Regions from separate parts of the Clostridium swellfunianum genome, predicted to be linked through region 2. Evidence: a T-box and tRNA genes for the amino acid it is inferred to sense, from the RefSeq annotation. Region 2 holds a T-box; the other holds one or more tRNA genes.

Region 1 (9,756 bases), 230 kb from region 2:
ATCCCTGCTTCCTTTACTGAAGAAGAGGTTTCTAAATTTGGAAGCACCACAAACTTAGGTAGGCCAGGGCAGCCTGTAGAGCTTGCGCCAGCTTATGTATTCTTGGCTTCAGACGCTTCAACCTTTATAACGGGTGAGACAATGCATGTTAACGGCGGGGAAATAGTTAATGGATAAGGAAGAGACACTAACTTTTCGTCCTTGGAAATTAGGTTTGATAGGTTATGAAATAAATATTTATGCTTCCTCAAGTTAAGCAATACAAGCATAAAATTATGTAATTTGCACATGCTTACTATAGTAGGGCAGTATTAAAATATCAATACTTAACTACTAAAAAGAGATATAGAAATGCTCAATTCAGGAGGTATAAAAAATGAATGGTACTGTAAAATGGTTCAACTCAGAAAAAGGTTATGGATTTATTACTGCAGAGGATGGAAAAGATGTGTTTGCACATTTTTCTCAAATAAAATCAAGCGGATACAAAACACTTGAAGAAGGTCAAAAGGTTTCCTTCGATCTTGGTCAAGGACAAAAAGGACCTCAGGCAGAAAACATAACAATAATTTAATAAAAAGTAAAAAACCCTGCGGAAATACATCTGCAGGGTTGCATATTTTCTCTCATTATATTAAATATATAAAAATATAACACTCCAAGTTTTAGGAATGTGTATATTTAAATATTCTGCTTGTGGTATAATGTATTGAAATAATAAAGAATACTATGGATAAGTTCATAATATAATAAAATGTAAAGCCGTCTTGAAACAGGTGAACAATACATTATAAACACGACTGTAGAGTGGGGGAAGATTTAATGAAGTTAATGTGCAAATGTGGAAATATAGAAGATCTTAAAACAGACAGTAAACCAGCAAATTATGAAATAAGAAACTGTGGCGATGGAACTTTGGCGCTTATATGCAAAAGATGTAAAGAAGTAGTTTATTTAGATTTTAAAAATAAGTAAGTAATAAAGTTTCAGGACTTAATGTTCATATATTATGTAGCATTATATAGTCATAACAACATTAAGTTTACAAACTGCAAAGAAGTATTTTAAAATTAAATATATACATATATAAAAACTGCTGCCTGTGGAACTGGCGGCAGTTTTTTTGCGAATTTATAATTTGTATCAGTATATAAATTAATATCTCTCACTACTAGAAGCTGCTGCTAAAATATTTGTTTTGTGCTTAAAAAGTCTTAAGAAGTCTTAAGATTTTTTCTTATAAATATTTAATAATTATCATTTAGAATAAAACTATGAGTAATAAATAATGTAGAAAGAACTAGACTATAACTCTTTAATAAACAATGAGGTGGAACATGAATAAATTATTTAAAGGCATAATTTTATTATTTTGGGCAGTAATTTTGGCTGTGTTATTTAAATATCAATTGTATATAGATGGAGCGGATAAAATAACTAAATTTTTGCAAGGTTATCCTGGATATAGTACAATATTATTTTTACTTATAGCATCCCTAAGAATCTTTACTCTTATCCCCTGCACTGTTTTCATAATAATTGCTGGAATATTATTTAATCCAGCAAAGGCATTCATTTTAGTATCAGTAGCTAATTTAACAAGCGAAGTTTTGCTGTTTGTATTTGTTAAAGCTACAATCGGCATGAACTATCAGAAGAATATTATTAGCAAGTATCCTAAGCTATACAACTTAATTAAAAAAAATAATGTTAAACTACTAGCCTTAGGGGTGTGTTCTCCTGTAGTGCCTTCAGATGTAGTATGTTTCTTTTCAGCTTTAAGCGGTATCACATTATACAAATATGTACTTACTATATTTATTGCAGATACACCAATTATTTTGTTATATACCTTTTTAGGGATAAGTATAAATTATTCTCTATACGTATTTATAGCTGCACTTGCAATCATAGTACTAGTGAGCTATATGAATTATAAAAAATGGAATAGTCAAGTTGACATATAAGAGAAAGACCCCTGAAATCTATTTCCGGGGCTTTTGAATAAAAATATTCTCCTGAATTTTTGAAAGTCTTAAGAATTCTTAAGATATTTAAACAGAGAATCTTAATGTTTCCTCTTTATACTAAATACATAGGATAACACTGGTGTATGAACTGCAACTGTTTATGGTTTAATAAAGAGGAGGAAGTACTAATATGAGAATAATAAAGTTTTTGTCAGAATATTTAAAATCGCCACGGACTGTAGGGGCAGTAGCTCCTAGTTCGCAAAAATTAGCAAGGAAAATGGTAAGTGATATTGACTTTTATAATGCAAAATGCATCGTAGAGTATGGTCCAGGTACTGGAGTGTTTACGGACAAGCTTATAGAAAGAAAGAATCAAAATACATCATTGCTGCTGCTGGAATACAGTGAAGAATTTTGCAGACAACTAAAGGAAAAGTACAAGGGGCATGAAAATATCTTAATAATAAATGATTCTGCTGAAAATGTAGATATATATTTGGAAAAATACAATATTAAAAAAGTGGACTATGTAGTATCAGGATTACCTTTTGCAAGTTTGCCAAAGAGTGTTTCTAATAATATATTAGGAAAAACCAAAAGTATATTGAAAAAGGATGGACTATTTATAACTTTTCAGTACACTCTTTTAAAAAGAGAGTTTATTGCTGAATACTTTAAAAAGATTGACTTAGAAAGAGTAGTATTTAATATACCTCCAGCTTATGTTTTAAAATGTCAGAATTCTTAAAGTCAAGGAGCACTGGAGTTATTGTAAACGGATATTCATTATCAAGTACTTCATAATATTTACATTTGCTTCATTATATAATATAATTCATAGAAAATGGATAAAACGCCCTTACAGAAGTAAAGGAGGATTTTCGTGAATATTATAGACCTTAAAGAAATAATGCTAAAAACTGCCTCCAATACCATGCAAAAAGAAGGGGAAGAAGCCTTTAAAAAAGGACTTGTCACCTATTTTAAAGGCAAGAAGCTTGAACATATATATCATATATACGGAAAGGTTAAGGATGAAAACAAGCTTAAAGAGCTAAATACCCATATTAAGCTTCATCTAAAGAAGAACAAGCTGGAGGAAGTAGAATGCTCCTGTGATGAATTTAGAGAGTTTTCAGCAAGCGGCTACACATTTATGTGCAATCATATAACAGCTACTTCTTATAAGTTTATAAGCCTTCTTTCCAAGGATAAAAGCGAAATCGGAAAGAAAAGTAATGAGATAAAGAAAGATACAGTACGCAAATCATTAGCTAAAGGAGACTATAGACTTGTACGAAAAATAGAAAAAGACACCATGTATTATGAAGCTCAATTGCTAACAGGCGGAGATAAACTCATAATTAAGCAAGAAGACCTTAAAGCTTTTTTAGATAATATACATAGTAGAAAAGTCAGATTTAAGTTTGATTATATAGAAATTACTGCTCCAATTTTTAAGGAAAACTTACCTATAACCTTTACCTTGAAGGAAGAGAAAAGATGCATTGTTTTAACAACACATAAACAGCTTCCCATACCTTTAAACTCACATAATAATGTGTACTTTTTCAAAAATGAGATTTACTTGCCCTCAAAGAATCAGATTGAGAAATATATACCTTTATATGAAAAGCTGAAAGTCAACGGGGAGATTTTCTATAAAAGGGATATTAATAACTATAATAAGCTTGTTTACTTTCTAAGCAGTATTTCAAAAAGCATCAATATTTCAGAGAGCTTGAGAAATTTTGCAGTTGAAATGGTTAGACCTGAATTTCATATGTATGAGGAGAAGGAAACAATTTTCTGCGACGTATACTTAAACTATTGCGGAAGAAAAGTTAATATACTAAAAGATAATAAGAGTTCTTTAATATGGGACAGTAAAAATGAAGAAAAGCTTATTATGAGTCTTGAAAAATATGGCTTGGCAAGAATTGAGAACAGGTTTATTTTTACAGGCGGACAGGAGGAGCTTCTCAGTATTTTAAGCAGAAGAGGAGAAAATCTTCAAGCTATTGGTAAGGTCACTTTCGGCAAAGGGCTTAAGGATATGAAAGTGTATAGCTTAGATTCTATAAGGATGGATCTAGAAGCAATAAACGGATATTTCCAATTTGCCTATAGCATTGAAAATACGGGTAATGATGAGCTTGGCAGGGCCTTTTCCTCATACAAAGCAAAGAATAAATTTTTCAGAACAAAAGAAAAGTGCTTTATTGATTTTGAGGATGATAACATAAAAAACTTCTTTAAACTTTTTGAAGTATTAAGTATAAGTGAGAATATTCATGATGGTAAAGTAAGGCTACCAAAGAGCAAGGCTTTATTTTTGTATGAAAATATGAAAAACAGAGGGTATAAGTTTATAAAAGACTGCCATGAGCTTGAGGAAATAGAAAAAAAGCTTAAGACAATAAGCACAAGCAATATAGCTGTACCTGAAGGGTTTAATGGCAAGCTTAGAGAATATCAGCTTCAGGGCTTTAAATGGCTCAAGACTATACAAGAACTAGGCTTTGGAGGCATACTAGCGGATGAAATGGGACTAGGAAAGACAATTCAGACTATAGCCTTTATATTGTCTGAAAAAAATAAAAAGACAATAATAGTTTGTCCTACTTCTTTAATATATAACTGGCAGGATGAGCTTAAAAGATTTGCTCCAGAAATAAGGGTTTTAATTGTACATGGCACTGAAAGGACTGAAACAATGAAGAGTCTAAGTGACTATGATATAATATTGACTACTTATGGTACCTTAAGATTGGATATTGATTTTTACAGCAATATTGAGTTTGACTTTGCAATTATTGATGAGGGTCAAAATATAAAGAATGCAGAAGCTTTAAATACAAAGGTTGTTAAGGAAATCAAGGCAGGTACACGATTAGCACTTACTGGTACACCTATTGAGAACAATCTTGTGGAGCTATGGTCTATATTTGATTTTATTATGCCTGGATACTTATACTCTAGAGAAAAGTTTGAAGAAAAATTTATACAGGATAATGAAGATAATTTAGAAAGTCTTAAACTTCTGATAAAGCCTTTTATTTTGAGAAGAACTAAAAAAGAGGTAATGAAAGAGCTTCCGGACAAGGTAGAAAAGAAGCTTCTAGTTGAAATGGCTGACTCTCAAAAGGCTGTATACAGCAGCTATACAAAAAAGGCTAAAGCTTTGTTAAAGACTGGGGGTGAGGGAAGAATGGAAGTATTCTCCTATTTAACAAAGCTTAGACAGATATGCCTAGATCCTTCTCTTATAATTGAAGATTATAAGGGTGAAAGTTCAAAGTTTAAAACTGCCTTAGAGATTGTTAAGGCTCATATCAAGTCAGATGGGAAGGTAATTTTATTTTCGCAGTTTGCTTCAGTTTTAGACAATATTGGACAGAGGCTTAAGGAAGAATCCATTCAATATTACCAGTTGGACGGAAGGACAAAACCAAAGGAAAGAATTATAAGGGTTAAAGAATTTAACAACAGCGATTCTGTAAAGGTATTTCTAATATCTCTCAAAGCTGGAGGAATAGGACTTAATTTAACTTCAGCAAACCTGGTTATTCACTTTGACCCCTGGTGGAATCCAGCCGTTGAGGATCAAGCTACAGACAGGGCTCATAGAATTGGTCAAAGTCAGGTTGTTGAGGTAGTAAAGCTTGTGGCAAAAGGAACTATTGAAGAAAAGATAATTCTCTTGCAGGAGGAAAAGAAGGAATTAATTAGAAACATTCTTACTGGAGAGCTCAAGAACGGAAGTTTGATGGGTGCTATATCAAGGGAAGACTTGCTTAAGCTTTTTGACAGGGACTGAAAGAATCAAAAGCTGTGAGGAATAATACATTAACATAAATAATTTTATTGCTTTGCAAATAGTCATTAACAAGGAGCGTGAAAAAATGAGTAAGAACATATATCTAGAGAAATTTACATTTGATGATTTTGATAAATACTATGAATTGCTCAGCAACGAAGATGTAATGGCAATGATTACGGAAAGAGCAATTCCGTTAGACGAAGCGTTAGAAAATTTTAAATTAGTTTTGAATAACAACCAAATGCACGAAGTTTTTGGTAACTTTAAGGTAATGGAAACTTATACTAATAAGTTTATTGGTTCTGCCTTATTGAAAATTAAAGAAAAGAATTCAAGTGAAGCACAGCTTGGTTATATGTTATTACCTGATTATTGGGGAAATGGGATTGGTAGCGAAGTAGCCAGAATGCTAATTGAAAAAGCAAAAGGAGAGAAGCAGCTAATTGAAATTACTGCTATTATAGATCCTAACAATATTGCATCAAGAAAAATTTTAATTAACAATGGTTTTAAATCAATAAAAGTGTGTGAAATAGGTGGATTGCCTGGTGAAATATTAAACATGAAAATACAATAAATTTAATTTTGTTAAATAATTAAGATAGCTTAATGCATAAATTTAAAAAGTTAACTTTTTTCTTTGATAAAAAAATTCTGCCGTGTTTGTGATATTTCAAAACACGGCAGAAACTAAAGTTGAAAATTTATTCCAGCCCGTACTTACCATGAGTTTCCTTGCTTCCGGCATTTTTCTTTGAAATATATAACTTCTTATTATTGTCCATGCCAGCATAAAACACTTCAGAAGCAGTATATATGTTATGAGTCTTAAGTTGTAATTCCAACCACCTTTCGTCCAATCCAGTAGAGATAAGGTTTTCTTTTAATAGCTGTCCATCAATAATTATATCTCTCTCAAGCCCCGTACTGGTGGCTTGAACTTTCATATCGTATGGAGTGAGAGGCTTTTTTTCTGGCTTTGGGAGAACTGAAAGCTGACCGTCTGTTTCCATAATGGCAAATTCCACATCAGACAGGCTAAAGGCATTCTTTTCCCTTAGCTTCATCATAAGTTCATTAACAGTAAGTCTTATCTTTTTCATATTGTCTTCAACTATAATTCCATTATCAACCACTGTCACTGGCTCAGAATTTATTAGCTTTCTTATTCTAAAGCTCTTAATATGAGCATAACTCAAAAAAATTGCCAAAACAGAAATCACCACCAGAGATGAAGCTGAGGAGATAGGACTACTTGCTGGATCTATCATTGAATTTGCTGCTAAAGAGCCCATTGTAACGCCTACCACGAAATCAAAAAAGGTCATCTGAGATATAAGTTTTCTTTCCATAAATCTTGTTAGCAGCAAAGTTAACACGTAAACAGCCACAGTACGACCTGCTGCATAAATTATAGTGTTTAGCATATCTGAATACCTCCAAATAAGAATAAAGTAAGGAATTATATCACAATAATTAGTATACCGATTACAATCTAATATATGCTGGACCGTAAACTTAGTGGATTTACAAGTAGTTGGAAATTCTTAACCAAAATACAAGTGAATAAAATTAGTGTTTTTTATTAATGCATTATATTAAAATTGCTATTGTTGATGCAATTTGGTGATGAATAATAAGAAAAGTTCAGAATAAGATATGCTCATTAAATTGGCAATGAAAGCATAAAATTATTGTATGTTAATTTATAGGAGTGATAGTTATGAAAAAAGGTTTAATAATGGCTGCCAGTATAGTAGGAGCTGCTTTAATAGCTATTGAAGCAATGAAAAAAATGAATATTAAAAATGCTATTGATGAAAAGCTGATGGATGAGAATTCGGCTGATGAATGCCAAGCTATTAATGATGAAAGTGAAGTGAAAAAAACAAATAATCACAATGAAAATATGGTCAGAGTAAATAACTCTCTTATAAGTATTAAAATAAAAGCATTCAGTAAATAAAAAAACAGTCTGTATTTAGCTTTACAGACTGTTTTTTGGTGGAGATAAGGGGATTCGAACCCCTGGCCTCTTGAATGCCATTCAAGCGCGATCCCAACTTCGCCATATCCCCAGGAACAGCTTTATTATAGCATGACAGAACAATAATGGCAATAATCTAAAATAATTCAATTATCAGCTTTTATCCTAAATCTGCAGCAGGATTAGACCTTAATACAGTTTATACTCATATTGGCTGTCGAATGTGCAAGTAAACTTTAAATTTACATAACTAGAGAATATATGGTAAAATTTGGTTATACACATGGGATAAATAAGGTATTTGGAGGGAAAAGTATGTTACCTGTTATATTACTAATGATATTTATACCTTTTGTTACAGTTATATTCTCCCTGCTTGTTGCATCAAGCAGGAGCAATAGAATGCTGGACGAATTCATGGATAAAAATAAGATTAGTGACCCTAACGCCTAATATATTAATAAAACCTGCAGTAGTAATTTAATATACTACTGCAGGTTTTATTTTTTTCTGAGAAATCATAATAATATAAGGATTGTATTTAATAATAGTTCAATTTATAGGAGGAAACAACAGTGAAAGCAAGACAAGCTTTATTTTGGGTTATATTTTGGATGTTTATTTCCGGGTTATTTAATCTTGCAATATACATAATATTTGGAGCAAAGAGTGCACTTCAATTTTTAGGTGGTTATGTAATTGAACTCAGCCTAAGTATGGACAATCTCTTTTTGTTTTTACTAATATTTGAAGCCTACAAAATTCCATCAATGTATAGGAGAAGGGTTCTCAACTATGGTATTTTTGGAGCTATTGTATTAAGGTTTATATTTATAATGCTTGGTGTAACAATAGTAAATAAGTTTCACTGGGTATTGCACATTTTTGGAGCTGTGCTTATTATAAGCGGTCTTAAAATGCTTATGAAGGAGGATAGTGCTCCAAGCTTTGAAAAAAGCAGAGTGGTAGGAACAGTAGGGCGAATTATTCCAATAACTAACAGAATATATGGTGAAAGCTTTTTTGTGATGATAGGTAAAGTAAAATATGCTACTCCACTATTTGCCATTCTTGTACTTATTGAAGCTTCTGACATACTATTTGCTATAGATTCAATCCCAGCTATATTTTCAATAACAACTAGTCCTTTTATAGTGTATACCTCAAACATATTTGCTATTTTGGGGCTTAGAAGTTTGTATTTTGTATTGGAAAGGCTTAATAATAGTTTTTGTTATGTTAAATATGGAGTAGGAATGGTATTGATTTTTACAGGCTTTAAGCTTCTTATTTTATTTTTTAACATTGAAATTCCCCTGATTGTATCTCTAGGAGCAATTTTTATTATTTTATTTATGAGCATATTATTTTCTGTATTTTTTCCAGAGAAAAAATACGACAGAGCCTAGTATTATAATTCAACTATAGAAGAATTAATAATAAAAAAGCTGAAAGCAAAAGACTTTCAAAAAATAAATGCAGCTAAAGCTTAGCTGCATTTATTTTTTATCGCTATTTAATATTGTATCAATGAACTTATAAACTCTCTCTGTATACACTTCATTATGATTTAAATAGGCCTCAACATGGTTTGAATTTTGAGCAATATACAGTTCCGTAGAACTTGGATTGCTGGCATGCAAATCTTCGCTCATTTTGGAAGGGACAAAGCTATCTCCGCTTCCGTGTATAAGCATAACTGGAGTTGTTATTTCTTTAATCACATTTATTGGCGAAGCTTTTTCAAAATTAAACTGATTTCTAAGCTTATTTACTTTATCAGCGTAAAATAATAGCACATTTGAAGCTAGTTTGCTTTTTAGCTTATAATCTTCTTTAAGCCTTAGTTTAAATAATTCCTTCAGATCTGAATAGGAGCTATCGCATATATAAAAGCTTACTCTTTTTTTTGATTGATTTAACTCAGAATGAAGAAGAGCTGTGGCAGCCCCCATGGATTCACCATGCACGCC
Region 2 (9,756 bases):
TTAGCAGTCTTGTCAGCGTTATCCTTTGGAATTCCATTTTGCATCAATACATATGGAAGTCCCCAGGTTGGAAGCAAGTATGAGAATACTTGTTTAGACTTTTTAGTAGCAGGATCCACTAAGGAATCGTTCATTCCAGCAAACCAGCCCTCTTGCCATTGAGTAGCCTGAGCTTCATAACCATTTTGTCTGAACTCCTTAGCCATATCAAGAAGATCATTTACTTTAGGATCGATAACAAGCTTATCATTTTCAACCCATGGCTTCTGACGGTTAGCAAAATAAAGATTTGCAAAATCGCCTGTTGACGCAACCATGTAAGTGTCTCCATTTGAAGCATCTTTAATCTTCTTAGCTACATCTTTAAACTTATTCATATCTGAAACCATAGCCTGAACTTGTACTGGATCGTCAGTTCCTAAGTATTTTTTAGCTAAGCTTCTGCGGTAGAACATTGCTCCAGGGGTAGCCTGATATGAAAGAGCCTTTAATTTTCCGTCGTTGCTTCCTATATCAAGCGTGTATTGATATGTTTTCATATCCTTTATTAATGGATTTAAATCTGAAATATCAGCCAGGAAAGTGCTTTCTACATACTCTTTTACAAATGAAATTTCCAAGGATACTACATCAGGAACATCTCCTGATTGAAGAGTACTCTTAAGCTTTGTCTGGAATTCCCCATTTGTCATAGGAATCATTGTATACTCAACTTTTACTTCTGGATGCTCCTTCTGATAAGCAAGAGCAAATGTCTTAACTTCATCAGTAAAAGACCAAATTTTTAATGTCTTTGGCGTGTTGTCAGTTGGTTTTGTTGCAGTGCTTGTACTAGTTTTTTGACAGCCAGCTAATATGCCAACGGACATCAAACAAGCAAGTGCAAATGCCATTTTCCTTTTTAACATTTATACCACCCCATAAAATTATTAGTAACGTTTACAGAAACCGGTTTCTGTTTATATAAATATATTACCACGGTTGTTATATTATTACAATATGTTTTTGGTTAATAAATGCAAATTTATTCAATATATTCATAATATTTCACAACTTAATTTGCTAACAGCCTATTGAAAAACATTGTTATAGGTGTAAAACGCTTTATATTAATCTATTCTTCAATATTAAAAATGAATTTATCACCACAAGTTTCAGAAACCGGTTTCCTTTTCCCTCTATAGTATATGTTTATGGGGAGCATTTTTATAACCTATCAGAGGCAAAGTATTCAGTAAAATCTTTTTTTAAATCTATTCCTTCGCTTTTCAGAATTTCCTTTGAAAGATAATAGCCGCTAGCCATAACTCCTGCAACTCCAAAACCAGGAAATACCCACTGCCCCACTAAGTATAAATTCTTTATATCAGTTCTTTGCTTCATATATTTACCGTACTCTGACTGTTCTATAGACCATCCCATAAAGGAACCATTTTTACTGTAAGTATATCTTTCGTAGGTCAGGGGAGTAGAAAGTTCATGGTAGGAAATAGCATCAATAAACTCCCTGCCCATTTGCTCTTCTATACGATTCAACAAAACTTCCTCAATTTCCTTCTTAAGCTTTTTATATTTTTCACCACGGCTTCCACCGGCTTCAGTTTCCCAGTTATTATTATATTCATAACTGATGGGAACCGAGGCAACTAAGGCTCTAAACTCATCCCCCGGTCTACTAGGATAAATATTTATAACAATGGGTGCTGTTTCCGGAATATAGTCACTTGTCTTCATTTTATAATCCTTTTTAGAAAGAATACTTATTCCCTCTAAATTACCAAGGTTATACTTATTCTCATCTAATGACATGAACAGAGCCGCTATGGGTTCGAATATTTTTCTTTTGGAGATTGCTTTTTTCATTTTTCCCTTAGCTGCCGCTTCATCTGAAATCCATTCATAGGTAAAATGTGGCGACGCATTGCTTATAACTTGACCATGATATTCTGTGCCATCCTTTGTTTTTACTCCATAGGCTCTATTATCCTTAACCAATATTTCAGTCACTTCGGCATTCAGCTTCAATTCTCCGCCAAGGCCATGAAGTCCTTTAACTGCTGCATCCGGAATTGCCTGCATACCATTAATAGGATAATAATTTTTGCCGTACACCCCCCATTGATAGGCAAAGGCCATAAATACCATTGGATAGGGAGCTTTTGAATAAATGGCTGTCTTTAGTTCCTCACCGGCTGTAAAGGAGTCTAGCATTTTGCTAACATCTTTATTGCCATATTTCATAAAGGCAGGCATCCGTTTCTTTGAGTTCATGCCAAACTTGATTAACTGAAACAGGTTCATGTCATAGGGAGGTTCAGGAGCCTCTGTTCCAGAAAACATTTCTGTATTAATGGTTTCCATAACATCAAAAATATGATTCACTTCATCCTTATTTTCTGGAAACTGCTTCAGAAAGCTCTCACGCAGCTTTCCATGCTCAAAATCATATTCCTTTCCATCAATGAAGCATTTCAAATCCCCCTTAAGCGCCACTGTTTCCACCTGAGGTGCCTTCCAGAATTCCATAAACTGAGGAATCGCCTGCCCTTCTTTCAATTCATATAAACCGTGAATGCCAAGATCAAAGTGAACACCTTTTCTAGGAAAGGAAGTTACCAGTCCACCCGGAATATTATGTTTTTCAAGCACCAAAACTTTCTTATTATATTTGGCAAGAAAGTTTGCAGCACTTAGCCCTCCCATTCCTGCTCCAATAATAATATAGTCATATTGCATTCCATTACCTTCCTTCATTAAATCATTCAGCTGCAGGCCCCCTACTATAGAAAAGGTCTATCCAGTCTTTTCTCATAAGCATTATGCTTTTTCATCTCTCTATGCCAGAACACATCGTTTATACCTGACCTAGTAACCACCCTAAGTATTCCAAGAAGAGGCTGAGTTATCTCGTAAGGCTTTCCAAGCTTTTTAACCAGCTCTTTATCAAAAGCATGGTTTTCCTCATAGGCAGCACCTAAATCAGAAACCATCTTAAGTACCTTTTTAAACATATTTGGCATCATATATATAGCAGCTGCTTCTCCCTTGCAAACTGTACCTAGATAGCTGTAGTTAAGCTTTCTTGCAAAGCTCTCCAAATAGGGTACAACAAATCTCTCCTGGGAGGTTTCCATAAAACCAGCCTGAATAATAAATCCTATAGACTTGCCTTCAGCAGCAGGCTCCATAGCCTCAAAAAACTCCATGACAATTCCCGGCATAGCATGGATATAAAGAGGCATTATCATAATAACTGTATCAAAATCTTTTATATATTTAGCAAGCTCACTTTTGTCACTATTGGCTATACACCTTATTTCACAGGGATTCTTCATATCTTTTACAAACTGCTCAGCAAAAATTAAGCTATTGCAGTTTTTAGAGTTTCCTTTAGGTGAACCGTTTAAAATTATTGTCTTCATATCTGGCTGCCTCCTTCTGAAACAAATTCTTGGATAGGCTTAATAGTAATATTTTTTGAATGAAACTGATAAAACACCCTGTTTACGTAGTCTACAAAAATCTTCCTGCTGTCTTCGTCTTCAAATTCTCCATCATAATAAAATTCGATGTCCGGATACTTGTCGTATCTCTTTACATGCATGGACTCCCCAGTATCATAGGAAATATAGGGCAGATAAAGAGGCAGCATTCTATCAAAAAGGCTTTTTAAATTGCTGCTTATAAAGCCCTTTGAAACCTTCGAGAAATATACAGCCTTATCAGCTGTTATATACTCGTGATAAAATTCATCCAAGTCCTTATGAACACATCTTCCCGGTGTTGTCCACCAACAGCTCCAGCAGCCAATACAACCTTTAACCTTCCTTTCTGTCAAGTCCAGCGTAAAAGTATCTGCTGCACCTATACTCTCACATTCTTTAATAATTACAGTTTTCATTTTTAACCCCCTACTATTTTAATTTGACATCAAAAAGAGCTGTAAAAACAATTAATTCTTACAGCTCAAAATTACGACTATTAAATTGATTAATCATCTGCCCCTATTTGCAGTTTACTATCTGCCCTATTAATATATTACCATATTTTACAGCTTTCATCATTACATTTGTAAGCGCTATGGTTACAAATCCACTTCTTTATCACCTAGAATTAATTTAAGGGTTCTGTTAAAGAGTAGTGTTGAAAATCAAGATCGTTTTATATACTTAATTATCCATATTCGGTATAATTAACTTAAAATGCAACTGAATATTAAAAAGAAGTAGTATTGGAGGCGCTTACTACAATGAATAATAAAAAATATAAGAAAGAAGAAGTTATATACCTACCCATTTTTGTCGGTTTAGGAGTAGGGATGGGGTCTTTTTTAGGGTCTGCAATATTTGATGATATGGTACTTGGAATATCTCTTGGAATTACTATAGGGGCTATTGTTGGAGGTATTCTGGATTATATAAAAAGCAAAAATAATCTGTCATAGCAATTTATCATCTATTAATTGAAGGGAGAAGATTTATGAAACTAATATTAAAATCAATACTTGGTGGAATTATAGGTGTTTCATTACCTTTATTGATGACTATTGACGGCAGTAACGTTAATGGTAGTTTTGTTTTTGCAATGTGGATGATGGGTTTTCTAACTCCTTCACTTTATGTGTTAGATAAAATATATAAAGAAATGAAGAGTAAAAATAATAATTGATGAAGAATATTCTTATATTGTTCATCAATCTTAAATTATGTATATATGAATAGGAGGCAGTAACAATGAATATAACAAAAGTTTTGGCGGTTGTTTTTGGAATATTAACCTTATGTGGAGCAATATATATTTTTTACACAGATGGTAGAGCAAATGCAGGTTACGCAGTAATACCGATGATTTTTTGTTTGCTTTTTTCACAGTTGACACGTTTAGTTAATAATAAAAGTAAACGAAATAAAAATTAGAATTAAGTAATTCACCATATTCTTTTATTGCGAAATAGGAATATTTTATTATTAATTTTTTGGGGGGAAGTATCATGGATATTGAAAAATTTACATTTAATGCTGAAAAATATTCAAAATATCGTACCGAATATCCAAAAGAATTTATAGATTATCTGTACGAAAAGGTTGGCATAGCTGCTAATTCATTCATTGCCGATGTTGGTTCAGGTACGGGGAAATTGAGCAATCAACTATTATTAAAAGGTAGCCATGTCTATTCCATTGAACCGAATGATGATATGAGAAGGGTAGCGGAAAATGACTTGTCAAGTTTTTCAAATTTTATGTCTATAAAAGGAACAGCAGAAAATACGACTTTACAAAATTCAAGTGTAGATTTCATAACAGTTGGAACTGCTTTTCATTGGTTTGACATGGAACAATTTAAAAAGGAATGTCAAAGGATATTAAGACCAAACGGAAAGGTTATTTTGGTCTGGATAAGCAGACCAGTAAATAGGAATAAAAACTTTGAAATTAATTTCAATGGAATAAGTGGTGGAAAAGAAGAAAAACTTGAATTTATTTCACCCTTTTTCAAAAATAATAACTTTGAATATAAGATTTTTCAAGAAACATCCTCATATACTAAAGATACCTTTATTGGAAGATCCTTATCTACATTTGATAAATTAACAGATATAAAATATATTGATGAACTGTCAAGCCTATTTGATAATTACAAGGTAAATGATAATATTACGATTACTCTTTATACTCGAAGTTTCGTAGGTGAGGTCTGAATAATATATTAGTAGTTAGTATCCACTTATTGCTTAGTATTCATATATACCGCAATTGTATTTTATTATGAAACATTAGGGGGAGGGTAATGCCTGTAAATATAACCAAAGAACCAAGAGATAAAGAATATATGATGTTAATAGACTATGCCTTTAAGGTGTGTGAAACTTTTGTACTATCTATGCAAAAGGAGATATTGATACATTTCCCTGAACCTGAGATTCTAAAAAGATTAAAACCCTACAAAATAGACGAAGAAAAAGCAGTATATTATCCTAACATTGATTACTATAACCAGGATGCAGTTTTTTATTTTTATAAATGTAATGAAGCTACAAAATTAATTATTATGGAAACAGTAAAGGGGCTCTATGATTGGAGGCGCCCATATTTGCCTGAGGATTTAACTTTTCTTAATGATAAAGGTGATATATGGTTGAGCAGTATATCTCACGAGGATATGGCTGGTATTAAAGAAAATGATAGAAATGAAGCTGAGTTTCTAAAGAATGAGATTGGCTTAGAGTTCTATTGGAGAGAAAAAATATATAGCGAAGCTGAAGTTGGAGAGGCTATGAACAGTTTATTCCAGCTTATAGATGAATATTTTTATTTGCTGGTAAGCTATTCAGAGAAAGAATTGAAAAAGGATTTTGATAACAAAATTAATTCACCCTATTATGGCTTCTGGAATGATTTTTATAATGAATATGATATTAGCGAGCATTATTTAGCATTTGAAATTGCACGTTTTAGCAACTTGCTTAGATTAAAAAAGCCTATTTATGCTTTTGATTTTTCATCATTGCTTGATGATAGAGGTGATAATAGTTATTTAGTGCAATTATTAATTAATAATGTAAACGGCGACTCTAAAATATTATATAAATTTCTTGAAGAATTTAAGTTAACCTATGGAAAGGAAAAAGTGAAGTAATCTACTATGAATATGTTTTATAAGTGTAACCGTAATATTCTTATAAGACATAATAGTAATATATAACTAAACAAAGAAAATTTATATTAGGAGGAGTGAGACATGAGAAACTTATCACGCAAAAAATTAATTTATTTTAGCACTATTGCCATACTTATAATTATACTTTGTATTGGTATTATCATAAATCAATATAATAGAAAAAGGATTAATATAAATAAATTTTCTCAATTTATGCTGTCATCGTCTATATATGGCAGTGATATGAAAGAACTTGATATTGCAAATATTCATGAGCATTATCGTGGCGTAAATGCATCGGACATTTTGGAAGGAAAAGTGTTTGTCAGCACAGATGGCACAGCAAGGGAGTTTTCTATTATCGAAGCCAATGGGGCACAAAGTACCGATGACATACAAAAGGCTTTTGAGATTTATTGTAGTGAATTATTGAAAAAATACCAATTGGAAAGCACTGAAGAATATGAACGTATGAAAGGGTACTCTATTCAAAGGACTAGAAATTATATTATTTTAACTATAAGTGATAGAATAGGCAATGGTTATAAAATTAGCGATTTCTATTTAGATAAAACTAAGTATGATAGGAGAAATTAAATAATCTCTTAAAATTAACGCTACATTTATTAGCAATTAGGACATAATGTTCTTAAAGGATTTGCTAATTAAGTTTAGCGTAACTTTGTAAACAAATATGCATTAAATATATTTTAGGAGTAATGATTAAAAATGAAAAAAAAAATACTTTTTTATATTTATTAGTGTTTTAATACTAATTTTTATTGGCTTTAGTAAGTCAAATACAACAAACATTAAGAAGTATCTTAATAACGGAACTAAGATTGATGCACATGCAAAAAACTTTATGCCTGCTATTGAGGATTTGCCTAAATATCAAGATATATCATACAAATATAATCATTTTTCGATAATATTATTTGAGACAGATGCAATAAACCTTGTTGTTAACTATGATGAACAAACATATGAAAAGGAAAAAGAAAAATTAACAAAAAAATATAAGTTTTTAGACCATAAAGTTGTTTCGGATTTTGATAAAACTAAATATTATATTCCTGAATACGAATTTTCAATAAACAATTATGATTTTAAAGTTGTAGACAAAAGTGATACTTATGAAGCAAGATATCCAAAGTCATTTGGTATGATTGGAGTATCTGCTGAAAAAAAGAGTATAGCATATTTATATTTCTATGATTATGATTTAGATTATATACGAAAAGATAAGGATAGCCCTATGGCTAATTTTGTAAAGGAAAATTTTAAATATGACTTTTAGAAATTAAAAGAAATTCACACTTTTCTTTTATGGCGCACCTGTAATTTATTACTCGCTAATCGGGTTTATTATAAGGGCGATATTTTTATTCAAATATTTTTGTAATAATTCAGAAAAATATATTGACATAAGATACCACCCATGGTAATTTTAATACAACTAAAAATCCAAAGGCTTTGATGAGAGAGAGTAGATGTAAGCTGTAGTCGCAGAGAGAAGAGTTAGGTGTGAGTCTTCACGAAAGCTATATTGAAGCAGTCTCTGAGCCATGAACCGAAAAGAGAAATCTTAGTAGGCTTCTTCGGAGTTTCTACCGTTAAAAGGAAACTAGTATCAGGTTGCATATTAGCGTCTCGTACTGGCAGAGTGCAGAGGAAATCTCTGAATTTAGGTGGTAACACGGATTAAATAGTTCGCCCTAAGCTGAAAGTTTATTCAGCTTAGGGCTTTTTTACTTATTATTACTGTAAAGGAGAATTAATATGAAGGCAAATGAATTAAGAAGAATGTATGTAGAGTTTTTTGAGAACAGTGGGCATAAGGAAATAGGATCAGCCTCTTTATTACCTGATAATGATCCAAGTGTACTATTTACTACAGCTGGAATGCATCCACTCGTTCCATATCTTTTAGGAGAAAAACACCCGCAGGGAAAACGACTGGTTAATGTTCAAAAATGTGTTCGGACCGGTGATATCGATGAGGTTGGTGATGATACACATTTAACATTTTTTGAGATGTTGGGCAATTGGTCTCTTGGTGATTATTTTAAACAAGAGTCAATTACTATGAGCTATACATTTCTTACTAAATATTTAAAAATACCCGTGGATAAACTTGCTGTAACTGTCTTTGAGGGCGATTCCTTAGTGCCAAGAGATACTGAGGCAGCAGAGATATGGATGCAGAACGGACTTAAGAAAGAGCAAATTTATTTTTATGATAGAAGCGAGAACTGGTGGGGACCAGCCGGAAAAACCGGTCCATGCGGTCCAGATACAGAAATTTTCTATGATATGGGTAAAGCAAAATGCGGCGAAAATTGTGGTCCAGCATGCAAATGCGGAAAGTATGTGGAGATTTGGAATAATGTTTTCATGGAATATAATAAAAATGAGGATGGAACATATTCTGAACTTTCACAGAAAAATGTTGATACTGGTATGGGTCTAGAACGCGTACTAACAGTTATCAATGGGTATAAAAATGTATATGAAACCGAATTGTTTCAGCCTATTGTGAAAAATATAGAAAGTCTAACAGGCATGAGTTATACAGAGGAAAATAGACAGGCCTTTCGAATAATCAGCGAGCATATGAGAGCTGCAACTTTTATTTTAGGAGATCCAAAAGCAATTGGACCATCAAATTCTGAACAGGGATACATTCTAAGAAGACTAATAAGACGTACCATCCGTTTGATTAAAAAACTTGGAATAAATAATAATATTATTTGCAATATAGCTAAGGTAGTCATTGAGAATTATGGTGAAATCTATTCTGAATTAGTTAGCAATAAAGATTTTATTTTAGAGCAGCTTGAAAAGGAGTATACATTATTCTCTAAAACCCTAGATAGTGGTTTGAAAATGGCAGAAAGGTATTTTTCTAATTTAGAAGAGGGCAGCAGTTTGAGTGGAGATTTGGCATTCAAATTGTATGATACATTTGGATTCCCAATTGAATTTACTGTTGAGCTTGCTTCAGAACGAAAAATAGGTGTCGACATATCTGTCTTTGAACAAAAATTCAGGGAGCATCAGGAAAAGTCAAGAAAAGGTGCAGGTGAGAAATTT

The links. The T-box of region 2 lies ahead of NBE98_RS07110 (alanine--tRNA ligase). A T-box ahead of a tRNA ligase gene usually reads a tRNA of that ligase, here a tRNA-Ala.
Region 1: it has a tRNA-Ala gene. The T-box ahead of NBE98_RS07110 (alanine--tRNA ligase) is inferred to sense a tRNA for this amino acid. The anticodon was not compared.

What each region holds. Positions count from the first base shown of each region.
Region 1 is NZ_JAMOFV010000006.1:1,785,118-1,794,873, forward strand. It holds gene NBE98_RS08125 (SDR family oxidoreductase) at 1-177, shown strand, start outside; gene NBE98_RS08130 (cold-shock protein) at 377-574, shown strand; gene NBE98_RS08135 (hypothetical protein) at 823-975, shown strand; gene NBE98_RS08140 (TVP38/TMEM64 family protein) at 1,338-1,967, shown strand; gene NBE98_RS08145 (class I SAM-dependent methyltransferase) at 2,161-2,721, shown strand; gene NBE98_RS08150 (DEAD/DEAH box helicase) at 2,857-5,793, shown strand; gene NBE98_RS08155 (GNAT family N-acetyltransferase) at 5,879-6,373, shown strand; gene NBE98_RS08160 (DUF421 domain-containing protein) at 6,501-7,223, opposite strand; gene NBE98_RS08165 (hypothetical protein) at 7,520-7,762, shown strand; tRNA gene NBE98_RS08170 (tRNA-Ala) at 7,799-7,874, opposite strand; gene NBE98_RS08175 (hypothetical protein) at 8,099-8,236, shown strand; gene NBE98_RS08180 (TerC/Alx family metal homeostasis membrane protein) at 8,359-9,192, shown strand; gene NBE98_RS08185 (alpha/beta hydrolase) at 9,283-9,756, opposite strand, start outside.
Region 2 is NZ_JAMOFV010000006.1:1,556,164-1,565,919, forward strand. It holds gene NBE98_RS07055 (ABC transporter substrate-binding protein) at 1-908, opposite strand, end outside; gene NBE98_RS07060 (phytoene desaturase family protein) at 1,207-2,736, opposite strand; gene NBE98_RS07065 (NAD(P)H-dependent oxidoreductase) at 2,781-3,422, opposite strand; gene NBE98_RS07070 (flavodoxin family protein) at 3,419-3,901, opposite strand; gene NBE98_RS07075 (hypothetical protein) at 4,250-4,444, shown strand; gene NBE98_RS07080 (hypothetical protein) at 4,480-4,668, shown strand; gene NBE98_RS07085 (hypothetical protein) at 4,734-4,916, shown strand; gene NBE98_RS07090 (class I SAM-dependent methyltransferase) at 4,991-5,701, shown strand; gene NBE98_RS07095 (hypothetical protein) at 5,791-6,639, shown strand; gene NBE98_RS07100 (DUF4358 domain-containing protein) at 6,742-7,257, shown strand; gene NBE98_RS07105 (hypothetical protein) at 7,526-7,960, shown strand; T-box leader at 8,128-8,384, shown strand; gene NBE98_RS07110 (alanine--tRNA ligase) at 8,443-9,756, shown strand, end outside.